DNA from 2 places in the Streptomyces sp. NPDC101194 genome. Region 2 is predicted to be linked to the other one. Evidence: riboswitches for the same ligand, from Rfam matches in the RefSeq annotation. Region 2 holds a riboswitch; the other holds the start of a gene.
The links. A riboswitch is a leader RNA that binds a small molecule or an ion and turns the genes downstream of it on or off. The one in region 2 is predicted to bind cobalamin.
Positions count from the first base shown of each region.

Region 1: another riboswitch for cobalamin. It lies ahead of ACIRP2_RS11960 (ribonucleoside-diphosphate reductase subunit alpha); the one in region 2 lies ahead of ACIRP2_RS31845 (CbtB-domain containing protein).

Region 1 is NZ_JBIWOS010000002.1:1,150,882-1,160,172, forward strand. Features, by position in the region: gene ACIRP2_RS11945 (GlxA family transcriptional regulator) at 1-499, opposite strand, end outside; gene ACIRP2_RS11950 (hypothetical protein) at 581-793, shown strand; gene ACIRP2_RS11955 (ribonucleotide-diphosphate reductase subunit beta) at 852-1,871, opposite strand; gene ACIRP2_RS11960 (ribonucleoside-diphosphate reductase subunit alpha) at 1,871-4,282, opposite strand; cobalamin riboswitch at 4,420-4,555, opposite strand; gene mctP (monocarboxylate uptake permease MctP) at 4,727-6,364, opposite strand; gene ACIRP2_RS11970 (DUF3311 domain-containing protein) at 6,361-6,615, opposite strand; gene ACIRP2_RS11975 (GntR family transcriptional regulator) at 6,886-7,650, opposite strand; gene ACIRP2_RS11980 (sugar ABC transporter substrate-binding protein) at 7,930-9,231, shown strand.
Region 2 is NZ_JBIWOS010000011.1:55,944-65,234, reverse strand. Features, by position in the region: gene ACIRP2_RS31880 (LacI family DNA-binding transcriptional regulator) at 1-215, shown strand, start outside; gene ACIRP2_RS31875 (hypothetical protein) at 279-584, shown strand; gene trxA (thioredoxin) at 658-1,029, opposite strand; gene ACIRP2_RS31865 (dihydrolipoyl dehydrogenase family protein) at 1,145-2,587, shown strand; partial or broken gene ACIRP2_RS31860 (family 16 glycosylhydrolase) at 2,761-3,621, opposite strand; partial or broken gene metE (5-methyltetrahydropteroyltriglutamate--homocysteine S-methyltransferase) at 3,823-5,289, opposite strand; gene ACIRP2_RS31850 (histidine phosphatase family protein) at 5,300-5,929, opposite strand; adenosylcobalamin (AdoCbl) riboswitch at 6,038-6,186, shown strand; gene ACIRP2_RS31845 (CbtB-domain containing protein) at 6,190-6,405, shown strand; gene ACIRP2_RS31840 (CbtA family protein) at 6,434-7,207, shown strand; gene ACIRP2_RS31835 (GNAT family N-acetyltransferase) at 7,316-7,825, opposite strand; gene ACIRP2_RS31830 (tetratricopeptide repeat protein) at 8,256-8,624, opposite strand; gene ACIRP2_RS31825 (pirin family protein) at 8,792-9,291, shown strand, end outside.

The sequences.
Region 1 (9,291 bases), on a different contig from region 2:
CGTCGATCCCGGCCGCCGTGCCCGCCGAGGTGATGACCGGGCCCTCGTCCACGTACAGCACGTCGGGTTCGACGACCGCCCGCGGGAAGCGGCGGGCCAGTTCGTCGGCATGACGCCAGTGGGTGGTGCAGCGACGGCCGTCCAGCAGCCCGGCCGCCCCGAGCACATAGGCCCCGGAGCAGACGCTCATCACCCGGGCGCCCCGGTCCACGGCCCGGCGCAGGGCGTCGAGGAGCTCCTCGGGGTAGTCCCGTGCGATGAAGTGGCTGCCGGCCGGCACGGCGATGAGGTCGGCCTCCTCCAGGCGGTCGAGGCCGTGTGGCGTACTGATGGTGAATCCGGCGTGGGTCCGCAGCACCGGGCCCTCGGCGGAGACCACGGCGAAGTCGTGGACCGGCAGGCCCTCGTCGCTGCGGTCGAGCCCGAAGACCTCGCACAGCACACCCAGCTCGAAGGGATGGACCTCGTCGAGCAGCAGGGCGGCGACATTGTTCAGCATGACGCCAGTGTGGCAGTAATTCGATGGTCCATGACAGTCCTGCCACTGCCGCAATCCGTCCGCGCGGACGAGAGTAGAGCCATGAACACATTCCAGAACGTACTGGGCATAGCCGCACTTTTCGCTCTCGTCCTGCTGCCTGCCCTGGCCGGACTCGCCCGGGAGCGCCGCATCGACCGCGAGCTGCGCGCCGCGGAACGGGCACGGAGTGACGGCCCCCCGGAAACGACGGGCGCCGCGCAGCCCGTCATGGCTGCGCGGCGCCCCCACCTCAGAAGCTGGGCCAGGATCTAGGGGTATGCCGTCCGGATCACGCCGGGCTCGCCGATCCGGCCCGATCCGACCGAAAGACCTAGAAGTCGTCGTCGAACGCGACCGATCCCTCCACCGCCACCTGGTACGCGGACGGCCGGCGCTCGAAGAAGTTCGTCAGCTCCTGCACGCCCTGCAGCTCCATGAACGAGAACGGGTTCTCGGAGCCGTAGACCGCGGGGAAGCCCAGCCGGGTGAGCCGCTGGTCGGCCACGCACTCCAGGTACTGCCGCATCGACTCCGTGTTCATGCCCGGCAGACCGTCACCGCACAGATCGCGGCCGAACTGCAGCTCCGCCGCCACGGCCTCCTTCAGCATGTCGGTGACCTGCTGCTGGAGCTCGTCGTCGAAGAGGTCGGGCTCCTCCTTGCGGACGGTGTCCACGACCTCGAACGCGAAGTTCATGTGCATCGTCTCGTCACGGAAGACCCAGTTGGTACCCGTGGCGAGACCGTGCAGCAGACCCCGCGAGCGGAACCAGTAGACGTACGCGAACGCGCCGTAGAAGAACAGCCCCTCGATGCACGCCGCGAAGCAGATCAGGTTCAGCAGGAAGCGGCGGCGGTCGGCCTTCGTCTCCAGCCGCTCGATCTTCTCGACCGAATCCATCCACTTGAAGCAGAACTGCGCCTTCTCACGGATCGAGGGGATCTCCTCGACCGCGTCGAACGCGGCGGCACGGTCGTCCGGGTCGGGCAGATAGGTGTCCAGCAGCGTCAGATAGAACTGGACGTGCACGGCCTCCTCGAAGAGCTGCCGCGACAGATACAGCCGCGCCTCGGGGGAGTTGATGTGCTTGTACAGCGTCAGCACGAGGTTGTTGGAGACGATCGAGTCACCCGTCGCGAAGAACGCGACGAGCCGGCCGATCATGTGCTGCTCACCGGGGGAGAGCTTCGCGAGGTCGGCGACGTCGGAGTGGAGGTCGACCTCCTCCACCGTCCAGGTGTTCTTGATCGCGTCGCGGTAGCGCTCGTAGAAGTCCGGGTAGCGCATGGGCCGCAGGGTCAGCTCGAAGCCGGGGTCGAGCAGGTTCTTCTCGGATTCGGTGGAGCTCATCACTGGCAGGCCTCGCAGGACTCGGGGTTTTCCAGGGAGCAGGCGATCGCGTCGGCGTCGGGCGTCGAGGCCTGCTGCACGGGGATGGGGGCGGTGGCCGCGGACGGGCCGGAGGCCGCACGGGCGATCCGGGTCGCCGGGCGCGAGCGCAGGTAGTACGTCGTCTTCAGCCCCTGCTTCCAGGCGTACGCGTACATCGAGGAGAGCTTGCCGATCGTCGGCGTCTCCATGAAGAGGTTCAGCGACTGGCTCTGGTCGAGGAACGGCGTACGGGCCGCCGCCATGTCGATCAGTCCGCGCTGCGGGATCTCCCACGCCGTGCGGTACAGCTTCCGCACGTCCTCGGGGATCCAGGCGAAGCCCTGCACGGAGCCGCTGGCCTCGCGCAGCGCCTCACGGGTGCGGGCGTCCCACACGCCGAGCTGCTTCAGCTCGTCCACCAGATACGCGTTGACCTGGAGGAACTCGCCGCTGAGCGTCTCGCGCTTGAACAGGTTGGAGACCTGCGGCTCGATGCACTCGTACACCCCGGCGATCGAGGCGATCGTCGCCGTGGGTGCGATGGCGAGCAGCAGGGAGTTGCGCATGCCAGTCGTGGCGACCCGGGCGCGCAGCGCGTCCCAGCGCTCCGGCCAGTTCAGCTCGGTGTCATAGTGGTCGGGGTGCAGCACCCCGCGCGCGGCACGCGTCTCGGCCCAGGCGGGCAGCGGGCCGGAGCGCTCGGCGAGGTCGCAGGACGCCTCGTACGCGGCCAGCATGATGCGCTCGGAGATCTTCGTGGAGAGCGCGCGGGCCTCGGGGGAGTCGAAGGGCAGGCGCAGCTGGAAGAAGACGTCCTGCAGACCCATCGCGCCCAGGCCCACCGGGCGCCACCTGGCGTTGGAGCGGCCGGCCTGCTCGGTCGGGTAGAAGTTGATATCGACGACCCGGTCGAGGAAGGTCACGGCGGTACGGACGGTGGCGTCCAGCCGCTCCCAGTCGATGGCGCCGTCGGCGACGAACGCGCCCAGGTTGACCGAGCCCAGGTTGCAGACGGCCGTCTCGCCGTCGTCGGTGACTTCGAGGATCTCGGTGCACAGATTCGAGGAGTGGACGACGCGGCCCGGCTCGGCGGTCTGGTTCGCGGTCCGGTTGGAGGCGTCCTTGAACGTCATCCAGCCCTGGCCGGTCTGCGCGAGGGTACGCATCATCCGGCCGTACAGCTCGCGGGCCGGCATCGACTTGCGGGCCAGCCCCTCGGCCTCGGCGGCCCGGTACGCGGCGTCGAACTCGTCGCCCCACAGGTCGACCAGCTCGGGCACGTCCGCGGGGGAGAACAGCGACCAGTCGCCGTCCGCGTCGACCCGGCGCATGAACTCGTCGGGGATCCAGTGCGCCAGGTTGAGGTTGTGCGTACGCCGCTGGTCCTCGCCCGTGTTGTCGCGCAGCTCCAGGAACTCCTCGATGTCGGCGTGCCAGGTCTCCAGGTAGACGGCGGCGGCACCCTTGCGCCGGCCCCCCTGGTTGACCGCGGCGACGGAGGCGTCGAGCGTCTTCAGGAACGGCACGATGCCGTTGGAGTGCCCGTTGGTGCCCCGGATCAGCGAACCGCGGGCACGGACGCGGGAGTACGAGAGCCCGATGCCGCCCGCGTGCTTCGAGAGTCGCGCCACCTGGTGGTAGCGGTCGTAGATCGAGTCGAGTTCGTCGAGCGGGGAGTCCAGCAGGTAGCAGGAGGACATCTGCGGGTGCCGGGTACCGGAGTTGAAGAGGGTCGGCGAGGAGGGCAGATAGTCGAGCCGGCTCATCAGCCCGTACAGCGCGGCGACTTCGTCCAGGGCGCGCTGCGAATCGTCCTCGGCGAGACCGGACGCGACCCGCAGCATGAAGTGCTGGGGCGTCTCGATGACCTGGCGGGTGTGCGGGTGGCGCAGCAGATAGCGGCTGTGCAGGGTCCGCAGCCCGAAGTAACCGAACCGGTCGTCGGCGCCGTCGGCGAGCGAGCGCTCCACCAGCGCGTCGAGGGCGTCCGCGTGCAGCGCGACGAACTCGGCGGTACGGTCCGCGATCAGGCCCTCGTGGTGCCCGACGGCGACGGAGGCGGAGAAGGAGACCGCGCCCTGGCCGGCCGCTTCGTCCGCGATGGCGCGGGTCAGGAGCCTGGCGGCGAGCCGGGAGTACGCGGGGTCCTCGGAGATCAGCCCCGCGGCGGCCTCGGTGGCCAGCGAGCGCAGCTCGGCCTCGTCCGACCGGGCGCTGCGGCCGCGCAGCGCGGCGGCGGCGACACGACCGGGGTCGGTGTCGGGCAGATCGACGGTGAGGTCGGTCAGGGTCCGCAGCAGTGCGGTCCCCGGTCCGTCGTGTGCGGTCCCCTCGGACTCGGCCGCTACGGACACGGCGACTGAAGCCGGATCGGCTGGCGCGATGGTCACGTGGTGCTCTCCCTCGCTCGGCTCGGGGCCGGCGGGGAACGGGGCAGCCGGGCAGAGGCGGGCCCGAGCGGGGCAGCACTCCGTACGGCGTCCACCGGCCCATCCGCGAGGCCCGGACGTCTGGCATCCGGTTCGGTCGAGCCGGATGCGCTGTCGGCAGGTCCTCGGACTTACTCGGGGGTGCGCAAAAGCGCACCGAACACACCGTTGCGGGACAGTTCCGGATTCGCACCGGATTCCCCTGCGGCGACAGCGAGCATGAGCATACATGTGGGGGCCGCCCGATGAGGCAGCCCCCACATGTTGTGTCGGCCGACTCGGGTCAAGCCCACAGAACGAGCTGTGCGGCCCTCTCCGGGGCCGCGTGGCCCCGATCGCGCGGACGGCCCGCCGAGCCCCGCAGGAGGGGGCTCGACGGGCCGTCGGCCGGTGGTGGAGCGTACGTCAGTGGCCGCCGCCCGGCGCTCCGGCCGTGGCCGGCGGGAGCTTCACCTGGACGCCCGGGTCGCCCGCGTCGGCCGTGTAGTCGGCCGGGGAGGTCTCGTCGATCCCGGTGGGTGCCTTCACCGCGTTCAGGACGAAGGTCAGCACCACTGTCACGACCACATTCAGCACGAACGCCGTCAGGCCGATGTAGCCGATCTCGCCGATGCCGGGAATCTCCTTGGACGAACCGCCGAAGTGCGCCTGGGTCGGGCTGGCGACCCCGTACGCGGCCACCGTCCCGTACACCATGCCGACCGCCCAGCCCGCGAGCAGTGCCCAGCGGTGGAACCAGCGGGTGAACAGGCCGCCGACCAGGGCCGGCATCGTCTGGAGGATCCAGATCCCGCCGAGCAGCTGGAAGTTGATTGCGACCGTCTTGTCCATGGTGAGGACGAAGGCGAGCGCGCCGACCTTCACCAGCAGGGACACCAGCTTGGAGACCTTGGTCTCCTGCTCCGGGGTGGCGTCCGGCTTGAGGAAGTCCTTGTAGATGTTGCGGGTGAAGAGGTTCGCGGCGGCGATCGACATGATCGCGGCGGGCACCAGGGCGCCGATGCCGATGGCGGCGAACGCGACCCCCGCGAACCAGTCGGGGAACATGTTCTCGAACAGCTGGGGGATGGCCAACTGCCCGTTGTCCACCTTGATCCCGGCGGCGATCGCCATGAAGCCGAGCAGCGCGAGCAGGCCCAGCATCAGCGAGTACAGCGGCAGGATCGTGGTGTTGCGCCGGATCACGTTGCGGCTGCGGCTGGAGAGCGTCGCCGTGATCGAGTGCGGATACATGAAGAGAGCCAGTGCCGAGCCCAACGCGAGGGTGGCGTAACCCCATTGGCCCGCCTCGCCGGGTGCCAGCGCGCCGCGCGGCTTGCCGGTCGCCGGGTTGGTCTGCGAGAACGCCTCGCCCGCCTTGGCGAAGATGTCGTGGAAGCCGCCGAGCTTGATCGGGATGTAGATGATCGCCACCGCGATGACCAGGTAGATCAGTCCGTCCTTGACGAACGCGATCAGCGCCGGTGCCCGCAGGCCGGACGAGTAGGTGTACGCGGCGAGCACCGCGAATGCGATCAGCAGCGGCAGGTCCTTGACGAACCAGTGGGTGTTCTCTCCGCCGCCCACGCCCATCACGTCCAGCACGGCCTGGATGCCGACGAGTTGGAGCGCGATGTACGGCATCGTGGCGAGGATGCCCGTGACGGCGACCGCCAGCGAGAGGCCCTTCGAGCCGAAGCGCCCGCGGACGAAGTCCGAGGTGGTGACGTACCCGTGCTTGTGCGAGACGGACCACAGCCGCGGCAGGAAGGTGAAGATCAGCGGGTACACGAGGATGGTGTACGGCACGGCGAAGAAGCCTGCCGCGCCCGCCGCGTAGATCGCCGCGGGCACGGCGACGAAGGTGTACGCGGTGTACAGGTCGCCGCCGAGCAGGAACCAGGTGACCCAGGTGCCGAACGACCGTCCGCCCAGGCCCCATTCGTCGAGGCTGGCCTCGTTCTCGGCCTTGCGCCAGCGCGCCGCCAGGAAGCCCATGACCGTGACGGCCAGGAAGAAGAAGATGAAGACGCCGAGCGCGACGCCGTTCACGCCGTCCTTCATGCCGACGCACCCCCCTTGCGGGCGCGCTGGTCACGCTGCCACAGCTTGTACGCGACCATGGTGAGCGCGGTGGAGATCAGCACCCAGAGCATCTGGTACCAGTAGAAGAACGGGATGCCGATGAAGGTGGGGTCCACCTTCGCGTACGAACTCACCCAGAGCATCGCCACGAACGGCGCGACGAGACACAGGGCGATGACCACCCGTACGGGCGTGATCGTGGGCGGTTTTCCTTCAGGCTCTGCTGCCATGCGGCGACTCCGTCCCCTCGCTGATCACCTGGTGTAATGCGCACGAAATCTAGGGGAGGCTTCCGGTCACCGTCACCCCCTGTCCGCATTGCGGTCCGGCAACGGTCCCGCGAACGGGATCGAATGTTCGGAATGTTGTCAAACGTGCGGGAGTCGGCCCGTGCGGAGGCAGGCGGGCGGCCCCCGTGCGGAGACGCGTTCCCCAGGGGCCGCCGACAGTCGAGTGCGCGGACGCGAGGGGCCGGGACCGGTCGGCCGCCGCGTCCGGGGTCAGTCCGTCGGCCGCTTCAGGCGCGCGACGAACTTGTACCGGTCGCCGCGGTAGACCGAGCGCACCCATTCCACCGGCTCGCCCTGCCCGTCCAGGGAGTGCCGGGACAGCAGCAGCATCGGCAGGCCGACGTCCGTGCCGAGCAGTCCGGCCTCGCGCGGGGTGGCGAGCGAGGTCTCGATGGTCTCCTCGGCCTCGGCCAGCCGGACGTCGTACACCTCGGCCAGCGCGGTGTAGAGCGAGGTGTACTTCACCAGTGAACGGCGCAGCGCGGGAAAGCGTTTGGCCGAAAGGTGCGTGGTCTCGATCGCCATCGGCTCCCCGCTGGCGAGCCGCAGCCGCTCGATCCGCAGCACGCGGCCACCGGCCGTGATGTCGAGCAGCCCGGCGAGCGTGTCGTCGGCCGTGACATAGCCGATGTCCAGTAGCTGGGACGTCGGTTCCAGTCCCTGGGCGCGCATGTCCTCGGTGTACGAGGTGAGTTGGAGGGCCTGCGAGACCTTCGGCTTGGCGACGAAGGTGCCCTTGCCCTGGATGCGCTCCAGCCGGCCCTCGACGACCAGTTCCTGGAGCGCCTGGCGCACGGTGGTGCGCGAGGTGTCGAACTCGGCGGCCAGGGTCCGTTCCGGTGGCACGGGGGTGCCCGGCGGCATGGTGTCCGTCATGTCGAGGAGATGTCGCTTCAGCCGGTAGTACTTCGGGACGCGTGCCGTCCGCGTGGCCGCGCCCGTCTCGTTCTCCGTACTGCCCCCGTCGGCACCCATGGCCCGCCTTCCCGACTGCTGCGTTGCTGCCGTCACCGGCTCCTCCGTCTGTCGCGGCTCACATGGTGGCACGGTCCGGTCACGGCTCGTCGCCCTCCCTCAGGTGTCGGTCCTATAACGGACGCGAGTGCACTTCTTATACACCCTTGACACCCCAAAAGGTCTAGGCCAAGCTCCCGGTGCTGGTCTAAACCATTAAAGACCAGGTCCCAGCCCCAGCAGTACTCGTCGACGGTCTTCGCGGTGGGGAGGGGTTGCAGCATCCCTGAGGAGGGTGGCGTGAAGCGCAAGCTCATCGCGGCGATCGGCGTCGCGGGCATGTTGGTTTCGATCGCGGCGTGTGGTTCGAACGACGACAAGACTTCGTCCAAGGACCCGAAGGACCGTAAGGAGACGCTCACCGTCTGGCTGATGTCGGACGCGCAGAGCACCTGGCCCGAACTGGTCAAGGATGTCAACAGCCAGTTCAAGGCGAAGTACCCGAACGTCAAGGTCAATGTCCAGTACCAGACGTGGGCGGACAAGGCCAAGAAGCTCGACGCCGCTCTGGCCGGTGACAAGTTCCCGGACGTCGTCGAACTCGGTAACACCGAGACCATGACGTACATCCTCAACGGGGCTCTCGGCAAGATCGACCCGAAGAAGTACGAGAACTCGGACACCTGGATCAAGGGTCTGAAGGACACCTGCGCCTTCGAGGGCAAGCAGTACTGTGTGCCCTACTACGCCGGCGCCCGCGTAGCGATCTACAACAAGGACATGTTCAAGGCCGGCACCGGCAAGGACACCCTCCCCGCCACGCAGGACGAGCTGACCGCCGCGCTCGACAAGATCGGTTCGAAGTACGGCAAGGACAAGGCGTTCTCGCCGCTGTACCTGCCGGGCCGTTACTGGTACGCCGCGATGTCCTACGTCGCGGCCGAGGGCGGCCGGATAGCCGAGTACGACGAGGGCAAGAAGGAGTGGAAGTCCACCCTCTCCACCCCCGAGGCCCAGAAGGGCATCACGGACTTCGTCGAGCTGGTCAAGAAGTACAACCACGGAGACAAGACCAAGGACGAGGCGGACCACGCCAACGTCATGGCCAACGAGAAGACCGCGCTTCTCTACGGCAACGGCTGGGAAGCCGGCAGCGTCGTCGACTCCAAGGCGAACGGCAACCCGAAGCTGGAAGGCAAGATCGCCACTGCGGGTATGCCCGGCCCGAACGGCAAGGCCCTTCCCTCCTTCATCGGCGGCTCCGACCTGGCCACCATCTCCAAGTCCAAGATCCAGGATCTCGGCGAGGAGTGGATCTCGATGTTCACCAGCGAGAAGTCCGAAGAGGTGCTCGCTTCCAAGAACATCCTTCCGAACAACACCAAGCAGCTTGAGCCGCTGAAGGCCAAGCCGGAGACCGCGGCCATCGCCAACGCCGTGCCGGACGCCTGGTTCACGCCGATCGCCCCGGGCTGGACGGCGATCGAGAAGAAGGAAACCCTCGAGGTCATGCTGCTCGACATCATCAAGGGCAAGTCGGTCGCGGATGCCACCAAGGCGGCCGACGCGGAGATCGACTCGATGATCAACAAGGAGTCCTGAGCCTCCGGCTCACGGAATCCGAGCCGGTGAGTCCAGGAACCACCGACTCGATTGATCATC
Region 2 (9,291 bases):
CGGGTGTCGAGGTGCCCCGCGAGGCGGCCGTGGTCGGCGCCGAGGACCTGATGCTCGGCAGACTGCTGCGGCCCCGGCTCAGCACCGTGCGGATGGAGCTGGCCACGGCGGAGCCGCTCGCGGACCTCGTGGACCGACTGGTGCGGCACCCCGGCGGCGCCCCCGCGCGTTACGACCTGCTGCGGGCCGGAGCCGTCCACCGCGAGTCCAGCTGAGGAGCCGTATCCGCACGGAGCGGCAACGTGCGCACCACGCGCCGCTTGCCTAGCGTCAGGACCATGAGCCATCCGCAGAGTTACGAGATCCTGCTGGTCCCCGGATTCGCCGAGGACACCACCGACGCCGTCGAGCCCGGTGGTGCCATCCGTTCGGCGGTCGTGGAGGCGACCGGAGAGACGGGGGCATCGGGCTACCCCCGGTATGCGGGCGAAGGCATCGTGGCGGACATCGACACGACGACCCACACGGTCGAGGCCCTGCTGGTCGACGGTGCCGAGCTGGACTACGGCCTCTCGGTCCGGATCAAGGAGCAGGGTGCGGGGAGGAACAGCCGGAACGACGCCGAGATCGACGCGGACGGCTGACCGGGCAGCTTCCGGCCGTGGAAAGGGGCCCGGCAGTCGACCGGGCCCCTCACCCCGCTGCTGCGCGCGGAGCCTACTTCTGTTCCTTCTGCTGCTCCTCGATGGACTTGCGGACCTCGTCCATGTCCAGCTTCCGGGCCTGCCCGATGACGTCCTCCAGCGCGGCCTCCGGCAGCGCGCCGGGCTGTGCGAACACGGCCACATTGTCCCGGACGATCATCAGCGTGGGAATGGAGCGGATCTCGAAGGCCGCCGCCAGCTCCTGCTGCGCCTCCGTGTCGACCTTGGCGAAGACCAGGTCGTCGTGGCGCTCCGAAGCGGCGTCGTAGACCGGCGCGAACTGCCGGCACGGGCCACACCAGGAAGCCCAGAAGTCGATCAGGACGAAGTCGTTGTCGCTGACGACCTGATCGAAGTTCTCCTTGGTGAGCTCTACGGTGCTCATGCTCTGTTACCTCTTCCTGTACCGGCTCGGACCTGTCCGGCACAACGGTGCTCGGACCTGCGCTATTCCGCCTGCCCATGTGGCCACCGCGCACACCTGTGATCAAACTGTCCTCATGACAGATGCTTCCCTTAACGCCGAGTACGACGTCGTGGTGATCGGAGCGGGTCCGGTGGGCGAGAACGTCGCCGACCGGGCGCGGGCCGCCGGACTGAGCACGGCGGTCGTCGAGACGGAACTCGTCGGCGGCGAGTGCTCGTACTGGGCCTGCATGCCCAGCAAGGCCCTGTTGCGCCCGGTCGTCGCCCGCGCCGACGCCCGCCATGTCCCGGGCCTCAGCGACGCCGTACAAGGACCGCTGGACACGGCGGCGGTCCTCGCCCACCGCGACGACTACGCCTCGCACTGGAAGGACGACGGGCAGGTCGCCTGGCTGGAGGGGATCGGAGCGGACCTCTACCGCGGCCGGGGCCGGCTCACCGGCGAGAAGGCCGTCTCCGTCACCGCCCCCGACGGCACTGAGCACCGGCTCACCGCCCGGCATGCCGTCGCCGTCTGCACCGGCAGCAGTGCCGTCGTACCGGCCCTGCCCGGCGTCGACGGGGCACGTCCCTGGACCAGCCGGGAGGCGACGAGCGCCAAGAAGGTGCCCGGCCGCCTCGTGATCGTCGGAGGAGGCGTGGTCGGGACCGAGATGGCCACGGTCTGGCAGGCCCTCGGATCCCGCGTGACGATGCTGATCCGCGGCAAGGGGCTCCTGCCGAAGATGGAACCCTTCGCGGGAGAGCTGGTCGCGCGGGCGCTGACGGAGGCCGGCGCCGACATCCGTACCGGGGTCTCCGCCACCTCCGTACGGCGTACGGCCCCCGACGGGCCGGTCGTCGTGGAGCTGGACGGAGGTGAACGCATCGAGGCCGACGAGATCCTCTTCGCCACCGGCCGCGCCCCGCGCACCGAGGACCTCGGTCTCGAAACGGTCGGTCTGGCACCCGGCTCGTGGCTCACCGTCGACGACAGCTGCCGTGTCGACGGCACCAGTTGGCTCTACGCGGTCGGCGACGTCAACCACCGCGCGCTCCTCACGCACCAGGGCAAGTACCAGGCACGCATCGCGGGCGCCGCGATCGCCGCCCGCGCGGCGGGCGCCCCGCACCTGGAGACCGACCGCTGGGGCTCCCACACCGCCACCGCCGACCACGCGGCCGTTCCCCAGGTCGTCTTCACCGACCCCGAGGCGGCCTCGGTCGGTCTCACCCTCGCCGAGGCCGAGCGGGCCGGACACCGTGTGCGCGCCGTCGACCACGACCTCGCCGCGGTGGCGGGCTCCGGCCTGTACGCGGACGGTTACCGGGGCCGTGCCCGCATGATCGTGGACCTCGACCGGGAGATCCTGCTCGGTGTCACCTTCGTCGGCCCCGGCATCGGTGAGCTGCTGCACTCGGCGACGGTCGCGGTCGCGGGCGAGGTCCCCATCGCCCGGCTGTGGCACGCCGTCCCCTCCTATCCGACGATCAGCGAGATCTGGTTGCGCCTGCTGGAGACGTACCGGGACGCGTGAGCTCCGGCCGGACGGGGGCGACGCGCCGATGTACGCGCCGTGCGGCGGCGCGTACATCGGCCGGGGCGCGTCCCCGACGGTCGCCCCGCCGCCGGCGCGGCCGGGAACCGCCGGCGAGGACACGGGGTGACCGGCGGGCGAGCCGGGTGGGTCGGTCAGACCGGCGGCCGGAGATCGCTGGTGGTGACCCGTACGTGGTCGACGACGAGTTGCTGCGGGAACGAGGTGCCGCCGTCGGGGTCGCCCGGCCAGTAGCCGCCGACCGCGAGGTTGAGGATCAGGAAGAAGGGCTTGTCGAACACCCAGGTGCTGCCGCCGAGATCGGCGGGTGTGCGCCGCTGGTAGACGTTGCCGTCCACCGACCAGGTCACCGAGTCCGGGGCCCAGTCGACGGCGAAGGTGTGGAAGTCGTCGGCGAACGCCTGGCCGCCGGGCAGGGTGTACGCGGCGCCGATCCCGCCGGAGCCGGAGTAGCCGGGGCCGTGCAGGGTCCCATGGACCGTGGACGGTTCGAAGCCGACGTTCTCCATGACGTCGATCTCGCCCGAATCGGGCCAGCCGACCTGGCCGATGTCGTCGCCCAGCATCCAGAAGGCGGGCCACATGCCCTGTCCGCGCGGGACCTTCATCCGGGCCTCGACATGCCCGTATGTCCGGGTGAACCGGCCCGATGTGTTCAGCCGTGCCGAGGTGTATTCACACCTGCCGTACCAGCACTGGTAGTTGTTCGGATTCTCCCGGCGTGCGGTGATGACCAGATGGCCCTGGCCGTCGAGTGCCGCGTTGTCGTTCCCGGCCGTGTAGTACTGCCGTTCATGGTTGTTGACGTTGTCGCCGGTCTCGATCTGCCACTTCGCACCGTCGACGGCGGAGCCCGCGGGGCCGTCGAAGTCGTCGGTGAACGAGCCCGCCGCGGCGGTGGCCCGCGATTCGGGGACGGACACCCCGGCCGCGGGACCGGAGGAGGCCGAGACGAGGGCGAGTGCGGAGAGGGCGGACACCAGCAGGCGCCGGGTGAGGTGGGGGGAATTCATGGGGGTCCTTCCCGTGCGGATCGAGGAATGTCATGCCTATGACAAATCCTCGTTGTGGGGGGCGGGGAGAAGGCTTCGTTCGTATGCGATTTAAGAAGTGAACCAACACACTGTCAAGGCTTTGGTACGGACCACACTTCTTGCACGGAGATGTGCTCTGCGCGGCCCGGGGCGGGCGCCCGCCCCGGGCCGCGCCGCGGCTCAGTGGGCGGTGCCGGCCACCGTCGCCCGTACCTCGACCGCCGCCGAGACCAGATTCTCCAGCGAGGCGCGCACTTCGGGCCGGCTCCGCGTCTTCAGACCGCAGTCGGGATTGACCCACAGCCGTTCGGCCGGAATCGCTTCGAGTCCCTTACGGAGCAGAGCGACCGCCTCGGCCGTGCTCGGCACCCGCGGGGAGTGGATGTCGTACACGCCGGGACCGACCTCCCTCGGATAGCCGGCCGATGCCAGCTCGTCGGCCACCCGCATGTGGGAGCGGGCCGCCTCCAGGCTGATCACATCGGCATCCAGGTCGGCGATGGCCCGGAGGATGTCGCCGAACTCCGCGTAGCACATGTGCGTGTGGATCCGGGTCTCGGGACGGACGCCACTGGTGGCCAGCCGGAACGACTCCGTGGCCCAGCGCAGGTACCCGGCGCGGTCGGCGGCCCGCAGCGGCAGTGTCTCGCGCAGGGCGGGCTCGTCGACCTGGATGACGGAACCACCCGCGGTCTCGAGGTCGTTCACCTCGTCCCGCAGTGCGAGGGCGACCTGGCGGGCGGTCTCGCCCAGCGGCTGGTCGTCACGGACGAACGACCAGGCGAGCATGGTGACGGGGCCGGTGAGCATGCCCTTGACCGGACGATCGGTGAGCGACCGCGCGTACGCCGTCCAGCGGACGGTCATCGGTTCCGGGCGGGAGACGTCCCCGGCCAGGATCGGCGGCCGGACATACCGTGTGCCGTACGACTGGACCCAGCCGTGCCGGGTGACGACGTAACCGGTGAGCCGCTCGGCGAAGTACTGCACCATGTCGTTGCGTTCGGGCTCGCCGTGCACCAGTACATCGATGCCCGCCTTCTCCTGGAAGGCCAGTACCTCCTGGATCTCGGCCGCGATGCGCTCGTCGTACGTGGCGCTGTCGATGCGCCCGGCCCGCAGATCGGCGCGTGCGGTGCGCAGTTGGGACGTCTGGGGGAACGAACCGATCGTGGTCGTGGGCAGCGGAGGAAGCCGCAGTCGCTCGCGTTGTGCCGCCGCCCGCCGCGGATACGACGCCTCGCGGCGCACGTCGCGCTCCGTGACGGCCGCGGCCCGTGCCCGTACTGCCGGGTCGTGGGTGAGCACCGATCGGTTGCGCGAGGCCAGATCGGCGCGATTTGCGGCGAGTTCGGCGGCGATCGCGTCCGTGCCCTGTGCGAGTCCCTTGGCCAGGGTGGCGATCTCGGCGGACTTCTGCCGGGCGAAGGCCAGCCAGCGGGCCACCTGGGGATCGAGTTCGCGCTCCGCGCCCACATCGAGGGGAACGTGCAGCAGGGAGCAGGAGGCCGCGACATCGACCCGGTCGGCGAGGCCGAGCAAGGTGCCGAGCGTGGCCAGGGACCGCTGGTGGTCGTCGATCCATACGTTGCGGCCGTCGACGACTCCGGCGACCAGCCGCTTGCCCGGCAGACCGCCGACCGCGGCCCCCTGCACCTCAGTTGTCCCGGCGAGTGGTGGCGGACCGAGGAGGCCGGCTCCGCGGAGCGGGGGACAGCGGCCGACCGCAGCGCAGGTTCCACCGTCCCGAGCGGCCGCTGAGCCCGGTCAGGGTGAGCGGGGCGACATCCAGCCGCCAGAACGCCTCCTCCGGCAGCGCGAGCGCCCGTACGACCATCGCCCGTACCACGGCAGGCTCGACGACCGCCAGCACACGGCCGCCCTCCTCGCCGTCCCCGGACCCAAGTGCGTCCAGCAGGCGGCCGATCCTGGCGCAGAACTCCAGCAACGATTCGCCGCCGTGCGGAGCCGCCGAAGGATCGCTCATCCAGAGCGACACCGCGTCCGGCTCGCTGTCGCTCACCTCGGCCAGTCTCCGCCCGCTCCAGCGGCCCATGTCCCAGCCGCGGAGCGCTGGTTCGAGACCGGCGCGCAACCCCAGCGCGTCGGCCGTCCCGGCACACCGTTCGGACGGCCCGCGCACATACCGGTCGGCCGGGGGCACCGCCGCGGTGGCGGCGCGGGCCTGCCGGACCCCGGCCGCGTCCAGCGGGGCATCGTCGTCGACGCGGGCCTCGCGGAGCGCGGCGTTGAGCGCCGGTGAGATCAACATCACCTGTACCGTCATGACCCGGTCAACCCCCTGAACTGTGGCCTCTCGTGTGCATCACCATGGCATGCCGGCGTCGCGGTTCCGCCGACGGCACCGTGGCCCTGTCCGCGCCCAGGGAGTATCGTCCGACGAGCATGACGAAGGTGTGACGGAAGTCCGGTGAGAATCCGGCACGGTCGCGCCACTGTGAACCCGTACCCGTACGGGAAGTCAGACCCGGCACCTTCGTCTCAGGCACCACGATCGGGACGCGTGTTCCCTCAGGAGGTTCTGCCATGGCACAGAGTGCTGTCCCCGCCACCGCCGTACCGGCGATCACCCCCATCTCCCTGAAGTCCATCGCCCCTTGGGCGGTCTTCTTCGGCGTCCTCATGCTCGTACTGCTGTACTTCGTCGGCGCGGAACAGGGCGCCACCGCGGTCATCTCCGGCGAAGGTGTCCACGAGTGGGTCCACGACGGCCGCCACCTCCTCGGTTTCCCCTGTCACTGACGTACCGTCCGATCCAGGGGAAGACCTCATGAACTCCATATCTGTCAGAGCCCTGCTCGTCCGCGGCATGCTGGCCGGCCTCGTTGCGGGCGCGCTCGCACTGCTCGTCGCGTACCTGCTCGGCGAGTCCCTGGTGGACGCGGCCATCGCCCTCGAGGAGTCGCACAGCCACGACCACGGCGGCGGTGAGGAGCTCGTCAGCCGCACCGTGCAGTCCACCGCGGGTCTCGCCACCGGTGTGCTCGTCTTCGGCGTGGCGATCGGGGGGATCGCCGCCCTCGTCTTCTGCTACGCCCTCGGCCGGATCGGCCGATTCGGTCCACGGGCCACAGCCGCCCTGATCGCGGGTGCCGCCCTGCTGGCCGTGTACATCGTGCCTTTCCTGAAGTACCCGGCCAACCCGCCGGCCGTCGGCAACCCCGACACCATCGGCCGCCGTACGGCCCTGTTCTTCCTGATGGTCGCCCTCAGCGTGCTGCTGGCGGTCGCCGCCGTCATCCTCGGCAAGCGGCTGGCTCCACGCCTGGGCAACTGGAACGCGACGGTCACCGCATCGGCGGCCTATGCGGTCGTGATCGGGGTCGCCTACGCGTTCCTGCCCTCGTTCAACGAGGTCGGAAAGGATTTCCCGGCCACCCTGCTCTGGGAGTTCCGGCTCGCCACCCTCGCGGTACAGGCCACGCTCTGGGTGACCTTCGGTCTCGTCTTCGGCCACCTGACGGAACGGCTTCTCGCACCGAGGGCCGACACCGTCGCCACGGGAGACGGTACGACGAACCGGGTCGCCGCCGCAGCCGGCTGACCGGCGAACCACTCACCACCAGCGGATATCGGAACCCGCCGGGAGCCTCCCGGCGGGTTCCGCCGTCCTGCCCGCCGCGCCCGCAACCGGAAACGGACGGACGTGTACTCACTGCTCCTCGCCCTGTCGGCCCCAATCGATCCGGTAGTACTTCAGCCGCGCGTCCTCCCTCTCCAGGCGCATGCCGACGGCTGTCATGACGCGCTGCGACGCGAGGTTGTCCCGGTCGGTGTCACCGTGGACGCAGACCACCCCCTGTTCGCGGGCGAACAGCAGCAGCGCACGCAGCGCCTCGGAGGCGTATCCCTTTCCCTGGGCCGAGGGAACGAGGCCGTAGCCGATCGTGACGTGCCCGTTCTCGTCCGGGGCGCCATGGAACCCCAGCCCGCCGATCACCACGGAGTCCTCACGGCGACATATCTCGTACGAGCCGAAGGGGCTCGGATCCCCCGTCGTCGCGCAGGCGTCGAGGAAGCGCTCGGCCGCAGCCGTCTCGCCTGCGGGCGGGTACCCCGGCGCCCAGCGGGCACCTTCGCCCGGCGTGCCGGCCATCACCTGCAAGGCGTCGGAGGCGCTCATCGGACGGAGCAGGAGGCGGGGAGTCTCAAGGTCGGTCATGACCGAGTGGACTATCACGCGGAGCGGGCGCACGGCATCCGGATTGTCGGGGAGGGGTGTCCGCAGGGCAGCGTGACGGGGTCCTGCGCGCGGTCTCGCGGGCCCGGGAGAGCGCTGGGCGCAGCGCTGTTGCGGATGGCGGCCGATGCTCGTCGCCCGCCCCCGCCTTCGGTGACGCGAGCATGTCGCGGCGGGGCCGCGACGCCGTGCACGCCGCGGTCCTCACCCGGGACGTGTCCCACACCTCCGCGGACAAGGACGACACGGGGTCACCGCGTCCGCGGCCCGGCGCAGGCACCGAGGCCCGGGTGAACGCACGGCTGCGACAGTCGTCCGACCCGGCAGTCACCGCGGCCGAGGGCGCCCTCCTGACGGAATGGCCGAACCGTCCGTCGAACGCCCTCGCGACCGCCGAGACCCCTTGCGACCGTCAGGCGCCGGTCCTCCGGTCACGGTCGAAGTCGAAGTCCCCGGAGAACGCCGCCGCCATCCGCAGATGACCGGTCGCCTCCGCGCTCCGCCCCTGGCGCTCGAGCGTGCGCCCCAGCATCAGCCGGGCATAGGGCTCCACCGGGTCGCGCTCCAGGACCGCCCGCAGCTCCGTCTCGGCCCTGCCGAGCCGCGCCGAGTGGTAGTAGGTCCGGGCCAGCAGCAGACGCGGGGAGACCTGCTCCGGCTCCTCCTCGACCAGCCCTTCCAGAATCCGGGCCGCGGTCATGTACTCCTTCGCCTCGAAGAACATCTGCGCACGGTCCCAACGCTCGGCGGCCGTCCCGAACTCGAAATAAGTGTCGCTCACTTGACTCCTCCTTCACGGACCGTCCCCGGACCCGCCCTGTTGCCGACCGCGCCATGCGCTCGGTCACGCTTCACCCACCCGAACACGGCACTCTGGTTGAAAATTCCACTAAAATATCGGCGTGGGTACCGGCACCCCCGGGCCCGTGCGGGAATAGGTTGAGCGCCATGAGCAATCTCGATCGCCAGGCCGCACTCTCCGTCTGCGGAGGACGGGGCTTCGTCGTCGCCGAGCCCGTACGGGAACTCCTCACCCCGCGCCACGTCCAGCTGGGTGAGTCCACCGAGGTCCGCAGGCTGCTGCCCAACCTGGGCCGCAGAATGGTCGGCGCCTGGGCCTTTGTCGATCATTACGGCCCCGACGACATCGCCGGCGAACCAGGGATGCAGGTACCGCCCCACCCGCACATGGGTCTGCAGACGGTCAGCTGGCTGCACGACGGCGAGGTCCTGCACCGGGACAGCCTCGGCAGCCTGCGGACGATCCGCCCGCGCGAGCTGGGACTGATGACCTCCGGCCGCGCCATCAGCCACTCCGAGGAGAGCCCGAAGTCCCATGCGAGGTTTCTCCACGGCGCCCAGCTCTGGGTCGCCCTGCCGGAGCCCCACCGGAACGTCGAACCGCACTTCCAGCACCACACCGAACTCCCGACCGTCACCGCGCCCGG